One region of the Pseudomonas sp. MRSN 12121 genome, then DNA from elsewhere that is predicted to be linked to it. Evidence: riboswitches for the same ligand, from Rfam matches in the RefSeq annotation. Region 1 holds a riboswitch; the other holds the start of a gene.

Region 1 (3,852 bases):
CCAGGGCTGCGGCCAGGCCGACGTGACCTTGAAGGAAGGCATCGAGCGCACCCTGCTCGAGCGCATTCCCGAGCTCAAGGGTGTGCGTGACGTCACCGACCACACGCAGAAAGAAAACGCCTACTACTAAGGCGTTCGCTGCGAACAGAAAAAACGGCGCCCCGTGAGCGCCGTTTTTTATGCCTGAAAGTCTGTGGTGCCTTTATCGCGGGCAAGCCTCGCTCCTACTGTAGGAGCGAGCGGGCGGCGATCCGACTTGCCCGCGATGCTCTTCAAGGGCGATACAAATGCGCATGCCCTGCGCGATACAACGACGACTCACTGAAGCTGTCCGTGGCCAGCACCCGGCCCACCAGGATCAGCGCGGTGCGGCGAAAGCCCTTGGCCGCCACCTTGTCGGCAATGTCCGCCAGGGTGCCCAGCACCCAGTCCTGGTCCGGCCAGGTCGCCCGATGCACCACGGCGATCGGGCAGTCGGCGCCGTAGTGGGGCAGCAGGTCGGCGACTATCTTCGGCAGATGGTTGACCCCCAGGTGGATGGCCATGGTGGTGCCATGAGCGGCCAGGCTGGCGAATTCTTCACCGGCGGGCATCGACGTCTTGTCGGCGTAGCGGGTGAGAATCACGCTCTGGGCCACGTCCGGCAACGTCAGCTCGGCGCCGAGCAAGGCCGCGCAGGCCGCGGTGGCGGTTACGCCGGGGACGATCTCGAAGGGAATGCCCAACTCGCGCAGATGGCGGATCTGCTCGCCGATGGCGCCATACAGGCTCGGGTCGCCGGAGTGTACCCGGGCCACGTCCTGGCCCTTGGCATGGGCCTGTGCGATCAGCTCGACAATCTGCTCCAGGTGCAATTCGGCGCTGTTGACCACTAATTCGGCGCGATGCCCCTGCAGCACGGCTTCGGGCACCAGGGAGCCGGCATAGAGGATGACCGGGCAACTGCGGATCAGCCGCTGGCCCTTGACGGTGATCAGTTCCGGGTCGCCGGGACCTGCGCCGATAAAAAAGACGGTCATGGCGTTCTCCTGGGAAAAAAGGGGCGATGCAACCTCACAGATGAAGATTGCTCATGATCAGCGGCGGGGATTATCGAAGATTTACCCGGCGCAGGCCAAGGCGAGGGTCGCCTGGGGGCATTTTTGCCGCGGCACCAGCAGTTTCGGCGGGCGCCGGGCCAGGTGTTCGGCCAGGGCCAGGGCCGCGCTTTCGGCGACCCCATAGCACCCCGTGTGCTCATAGGCAAGCGTTGAACGATGACTGAGCTGCGGGGCATAAGGCGCCAGCTGCTGGCTGCTGAAACAGCCCAGGGGCACCTCCAGTTCGGCGGCCAGGGCCAGCAGGGCGGGTTCCTCGCGTTTCAGGTCGATGCTGGCCAGCGCCCTGATCTGAGCGCGCTCGAACCGGTGGGTGCTCAAAGTCCGGTCGAGCAGGGCGCGCAAGATTTCCACCGGGCAGCCCCGCTGGCAGCCCAGGCCGACCACCAGGGTCGGCATGGTGCCGGCGTCGGTCATGCGCTGTACCGATCGTCGCCCTTGCGGCGGAACAGCCAGGCGCTGATCAGGCCCAGGGCCATCCAGAACGCGGCGTTGGTCAGCTGCGAGGCGATCTTGAACTGCGCTTCCAGGGCCTCCGGAGCGAGCATCGAATGCACTTCCGGCTGCGGCGCGCCGATCAGGTGCGGCACGGCGAGAATGGCCACGCCCAGCACCTTCAGCAGCCAGTGGCCGGCGAACACGATCAGGGCGATACCGACGGCGGTGGAGGCGGCGGTGCCGACCCACCAGATCTGCCGTTGCGTCAGGTCTGCGGCGGCGGTGCCGGGCAGCTCGGGCGGCAGGCCTAGAGTCGGTGCCAGGCAGAAGGTCGCATAACCGGCCAGGCCCCAGAGCAGGCCCTGGGACGTGCGATTAGGTGCGCGCAGGGTGTAGAGGCCGGCCAGCATCAGGGCGAAGCCCACGGCGACCACCAGGTTGCCGCCGGTGGTGGACAGCACGCGCTGCCAGCCGTCTTCCGGCTCCCAGGCTTCGGCGTCGTGGCTATGGGCGGCGGTGCCGGCGGCATGTTCATGCGTTTCGACGGCGGGGGCCTTCTCGTAGGTTTCCGCCTGGAGGATCAGCGGGGCGACCCAGAAGCTCTGCAGCAGGGTCAGCAGCAGGGCGGCCAGCAAGCCGGCGAAACCCGCGGTGTGCGCGATACGCTTGATCATCTCGACAGGCCTCAGTGGCAAGGGAAGGCGGCGCTGTGGCGGGTATCGTGGGCGGCGTTGTGCACCGCTTCGATGTGCGAGAAACCGGCGAAATACACAAGGCACGCGCCCAGGACCGAGGCACCGATGGCGGCGATCAGGCGTTGGCTCAGGGTGGTCGTGGTGCTGGCGGAGTGGCTGGTGCTGCTGATGCTCGACATGGCGCTTCCCTCTGGGGTGTCAGCGGTTGGATCGAGCGCAGCAAAACCCCGCGAGACAGGCCCGCGGGGAATCAACAGCGCCCGCCCACCGCGGGTTGTCATGACTGTATGGCGGGCCGGTCTCCGGGCTCGCGAGGGGCGGGGCTGGCGCCTGGCCTGCAAGAATCGCCTTCCCATGCCGGACTGCTGGCACAGTGGATCTGATTCTTCGCTCGCTTACCGTTGCGGGGGCAGCACCGGACTGATCAAGGCCTTGGGCCTGTGACGCACCGGTTTCCCGTTTCACCCTGTGAAGGGCACCCGTAACAAGGCGTGTAGGAGAGCATGGGCGAGGGAGGGGCGTCAATTGGCAAGGGTTCTCGTTTTCGCAGGTCCCGGCGCGGCATGGACATTGACCGGCCTGCAAGCTCTGCGTAGCCTTGCGCTTTCGAGGTTCTTCGGCGTCTGCCGAAGCTAAGACGGGAACGCGGTAAGCCGCGGCTGCCCCCGCAACTGTAAACGGTGATGAACGATGCAAGGCCACTGCCAGGCGGCGGGAAGGCGCATCGTTCGCCAGTCGAACGACCGGCGCGCCGTCAGCCAGGAGACCTGCCTCGGACCCGATTCTCACTACAACCGGGCGGGGTGATCCGGTGGCGAACTCTTCCGTGCACCTGCCTGCGCGGTCTCGTCCCGTATGCCCGCCACCTTGCCAAAGGGCATCCGATGAAAACACTGGCCAAACTTCCCGTCACCATCGTCACCGGCTTTCTCGGCTCGGGTAAGACCACCTTGCTGCGGCACATGCTGGATAACGCCCAGGGCCGGCGCATCGCGGTGATCGTCAACGAGTTCGGCGAGCTGGGCATCGATGGCGAGATCCTCAAACAGTGCTCCATCGGCTGCACCGAGGAAGAAGCGCTCGGCCGGGTCTTCGAGCTGGCCAACGGCTGCCTGTGCTGCACCGTGCAGGAGGAGTTCTTCCCGGTGATGCGCGAGTTGGTGGCGCGTCGTGGCGACCTCGACCATATCCTCATCGAAACCTCCGGCCTGGCCCTGCCCAAACCCCTGGTCCAGGCTTTCCAGTGGCCGGAAATCCGCAGCGCCTGCACCGTCGACGCGGTGATCACCGTGGTCGACAGCCCGGCCGTGGCCGCCGGCACGTTTGCCGCCTTCCCGGACCAGGTCGACGCCCAGCGCAAGCTCGATCCGAACCTGGACCATGAGTCGCCGCTGCACGAATTGTTCGCCGACCAACTGTCCAGTGCCGACCTGGTAATTCTCAACAAGGCCGACCTGATCAGCCCGGCCGACCTGGCCAAGGTGCGCCTGGAAGTGGCCGAGGAGCTGCCGCCGGCAGTGAAAGTCATCGAGGCCAGCAGCGGCCGCCTGCCGCTGGACGTGCTGCTGGGTCTGGGCAACGGTTCGGAAGAGCACATCGACGGCCGTCACAGCCACCATGAC
Region 2 (3,852 bases), 870 kb from region 1:
GGCCACCAGTTCCGGATTCTGCGGTGTGACGCGCACGTCCACATGCTGGCCGTAATAGCTGAAGGGCCAGCCATAGAAGGCGCCGTCCTTGACCGAAGTGATGTAGTCCGGCACCAGGTCGCTGCCGATTTCGTCGCGCTCGTTGACTGCGGTCCATAGCTGCCCGCTTTGCGGTTCCCAGGCCATGCCGTTGGGGTTGCGCAGACCGGAGGCGAAAATCCGCTGCTGGCCGGTGGCCCGATCGACTTCCCAGATCGCCGCGCGGCCTTCTTCCTGGTCCAGCCCGTTCTCGCCGACGTTGCTGTTGGAGCCGACGGTGACGTACAGCTTGCTGCCGTCCTGGCTGGCAATCACGTTTTTGGTCCAGTGATGGTTCAGCGTGCCGCCGGGCAGGTCCACCACTTTGGTCGGTTGGGCGCTGATCCGGGTATCCCCCTCCTGATAAGGGAAGCGCAGCAGCCGATCGGTGTCGGCGACGTACAGGTCGTTGCCCACGAGCGCCATGCCGAATGGGGAGTTGAGGTTGTCCAGGAACACCGTGCGGGTTTCCGCCACGCCGTCATGGTCCTTGTCGCGCAGCAGGGTGATGCGGTTCGGGCTGGGTACGCCGGCCCCGGCGCGGCCCATGACCTTGCCCATCACCCAGCCGCGGATGCCCTTGCTGTCATCGGGCTTGGGCGGAGCGTTGGTCTCGGCGACCAGCACGTCGCCGTTGGGCAGCACATACAGCCAGCGCGGATGGTCCAGGCCCTCGGCGAAGGCCGCCACCTGGGTGCCGGCGGCGGCCACCGGCTTGGCGCCTTGCGGCCAGCCGATCGCCGGGGCGATGTTCACGGTCGGGATCAGGGTCTTGTTCGGCTCGGGCAGTTTCGGCGAGGGCCCGGTGCCATCGGAGACTTGGAGGCTGGAGCTTTCGCCGCAGGCGGCGAGGCCTGCGGCGGCGGTGATGAGAATGGCGTAGCGTAACTTGAACATGCTGACTTCCCTATGAATGCACGATGTCGGTGTAGTCATAGAGAAGCACAGGCCGGTGATGGTTCAACCGTGTCAGTGAGCTTCCTTGAACAGTACGGCAATGCCCGGGTGGTAGTTGCCGGTGTCGTTGCGCAATTTGCGATAGGCGTAGGGGAAGTACCAGGCCACGGCGCAGCAGTGTTCCTTTTGCAGATCGTCGACCATGTCCTGCAGTTCTTCCGGGGTGGCGCTGTGCTGGGTCTTCTGCGGCGTGACGAACAGGCAGCCGAGCCTCAGGTCGCTGGGGTAGCTGGCTTTTTTCGCATCGCTGGCGGCATCCAGCAACGGTTGGGTCAGGTGCAGGCTGTTGACTCGGGGCCAGCGCTGGGTGGCCTGGATATAGACGCGCTCTTCCTGAGTGGCGATGTAGAGGTCGGTGCGCCCGTTGCGGTTGCCTTCTTCGAGCTGCTTTTTGCTCGGGGTATGTTCCAGCGTGACCATTTCCGCCATCCAGGCCGCGGAGGAGAGCAGTCCCAGGTTGGCTTTTTCGTCGAACCAGTACGGGCTTTCGTTATCGCCACGTACGGAGTTGTAGCGGTCGATGCAATCGAACCAGCGTTCCAGGGCAGGGCGCAGGAATTCCAGTTTCGGATTGCTGATGATCATGCCTTGCATCGGACTTTTCCTATTATTGTTGAGATTTTGGAGTTTTTTGAAGCGAATATGGCTATTTGATATCACTGCCTTGAGTGTGGCACAAGATTCGCGTCGCGTTTGCCATCTGCAGTCATTCGCCGATTCGCCAGGCCCTGGCTTTCATTGACGCTCCACCCCCAACCCTCTAACCTTCGCGACTTGTTTCAGGTGCTCTGTGGCCGTGGGTCGACAGAGTGAAACAGGGAAGCCGGTGAGTCCCCGTGCCGATAGGCGCACATGACGATTCCGGCGCTGCCCCCGCAACGGTAAATGAGTCAAGACTGCGCTCGATGCCACTGTGTCGATGGTCGACATGGGAAGGCGCGCAGTTGGGCATCCACGCCACTCACAAGCCCGGAGACCGGCCTGATCCATCCAACGGCATCACGGTGGGCGATGCCAGGCTTGCGCCGTCTATTCCTATGCCTGCCCCCCGTTATCCAGCCCCAACGGAGAGCTGCCCCATGACTGAGTCCCCCGATCGTGACGAACGCCATCTGGCGCGCATGCAACGCAAAAAAGCCGTGATCGACGAACGCATCGCCAATTCGCCGAACGAGTGCGGGCTGTTGCTGGTGCTGACCGGCAACGGCAAGGGCAAGAGCAGCTCGGCCTTCGGCATGCTCGCGCGGGCCATGGGCCACGGTATGCAATGTGGCGTGGTGCAGTTCATCAAGGGCCGCAACAGCACGGGCGAGGAGCTGTTTTTCCGGCGTTTCCCGGAGCAGGTGCGTTTCCATGTGATGGGCGAAGGCTTCACCTGGGAAACCCAGGACCGCCAGCGCGACATCGCCGCGGCCGAAGCGGCCTGGGCGGTTTCCCGGGAGCTGCTGCGTGACCCGGGAATCGGCCTGGTGGTGCTCGATGAGCTGAACATTGCCCTCAAGCACGGTTATCTCGACCTGGACCAGGTGCTCGGCGATCTTCAGGCCCGCCCGCCCATGCAGCATGTGGTGGTGACTGGTCGCGGCGCCCAGCCGCAGATGATCGAACTGGCCGACACCGTCACCGAGATGGGCATGGTCAAGCACGCCTTCCAGGCCGGGATCAAGGCTCAGAAGGGCGTCGAACTGTGAGGGATGCCCGTCATTGCCCCGCGGTACTGATTGCCGCGCCGGCTTCCGGCCAGGGCAAGACCACCGTGACCGCCGCGCTCGCCCGCCTGCATCGCAACCAGGGGCGCAAGGTGCGGGTCTTCAAGTGCGGACCGGACTTTCTCGACCCGATGATCCTCGAGCGCGCCAGCGGCGCCCCGGTGTACCAGCTGGACATGTGGATGGTCGGCGAGCAGGAGAGCCGGCGCCTGCTGTGGGAAGCCGCGGGCGAGGCGGACCTGATCCTGATCGAAGGCGTGATGGGGCTGTTCGACGGTACGCCGTCCAGCGCCGACCTGGCGCGGCATTTCGGGGTGCCGGTGCTGGCGGTGATCGACGGCACGGCGATGGCCCAGACCTTCGGTGCCCTGGCGCTGGGGCTGGCGCGTTATCAGCCGGACCTGCCGTTCGCCGGCGTGCTGGCCAACCGGGTCGGCACGCTGCGTCATGCGCAGTTGCTCGAAGGTAGCCTGACCGAAGGCCTGCGCTGGTACGGCGCCTTGTCGCGGGAAACCGGGATCGAACTGCCCAGTCGTCACCTGGGGTTGGTGCAGGCCAGTGAACTCAACGACCTGGACCTGCGCCTCGACGCGGCCGCCGCGGCCCTGGCCGACAGTTGCCAGGTGGCCCTGCCGCCGGCCGTCGAGTTCGCCGCACCGCCGGTGCCTGTCGTCGAGCCATTGCTGGCCGGCGTGCGCATTGCCGTGGCCCGCGACGAAGCCTTTGCCTTTACCTATGGTGCGAGCCTCGATCTGTTGCGCGCGATGGGCGCCGAGTTGCGTTTTTTCTCGCCGCTCCATGACGCCATGCTGCCCGAGGCGGACAGCCTGTACCTGCCGGGCGGTTACCCGGAACTGCATCACCGGGCGTTGGCGGCGAATGGCTCGATGCTCAGCGCGATCCGCGCGCACCATGCCGCGGGCAAGCCCTTGCTCGCCGAGTGCGGCGGCATGTTGTACCTGCTGGATTCGCTGACCGACGTCGAGGGCGAACGCGCCGTGCTGCTGGGCCTGCTGCCCGGCGACGCGGTGATGCAAAAGCGCCTGGCGGCCCTGGCGTTGCAGGCGGTGGCGTTGCCGGAAGGCGCGCTGCGCGGCCACACCTACCA

The links. A riboswitch is a leader RNA that binds a small molecule or an ion and turns the genes downstream of it on or off. The one in region 1 is predicted to bind cobalamin.
Region 2: another riboswitch for cobalamin. It lies ahead of cobO (cob(I)yrinic acid a,c-diamide adenosyltransferase); the one in region 1 lies ahead of TO66_RS19265 (CbtB-domain containing protein).

The regions. Positions count from the first base shown of each region.
Region 1 is NZ_CP010892.1:4,255,854-4,259,705, reverse strand. Features, by position in the region: gene nfuA (Fe-S biogenesis protein NfuA) at 1-130, shown strand, start outside; gene cobM (precorrin-4 C(11)-methyltransferase) at 273-1,019, opposite strand; gene TO66_RS19275 (cobalamin biosynthesis protein) at 1,101-1,514, opposite strand; gene TO66_RS19270 (CbtA family protein) at 1,511-2,209, opposite strand; gene TO66_RS19265 (CbtB-domain containing protein) at 2,221-2,409, opposite strand; cobalamin riboswitch at 2,506-2,728, opposite strand; cobalamin riboswitch at 2,823-3,020, shown strand; gene cobW (cobalamin biosynthesis protein CobW) at 3,115-3,852, shown strand, end outside.
Region 2 is NZ_CP010892.1:5,126,609-5,130,460, reverse strand. Features, by position in the region: gene TO66_RS23185 (sorbosone dehydrogenase family protein) at 1-975, opposite strand, end outside; gene TO66_RS23180 (hypothetical protein) at 1,048-1,629, opposite strand; cobalamin riboswitch at 1,800-2,035, shown strand; gene cobO (cob(I)yrinic acid a,c-diamide adenosyltransferase) at 2,115-2,726, shown strand; gene TO66_RS23170 (cobyrinate a,c-diamide synthase) at 2,723-3,852, shown strand, end outside.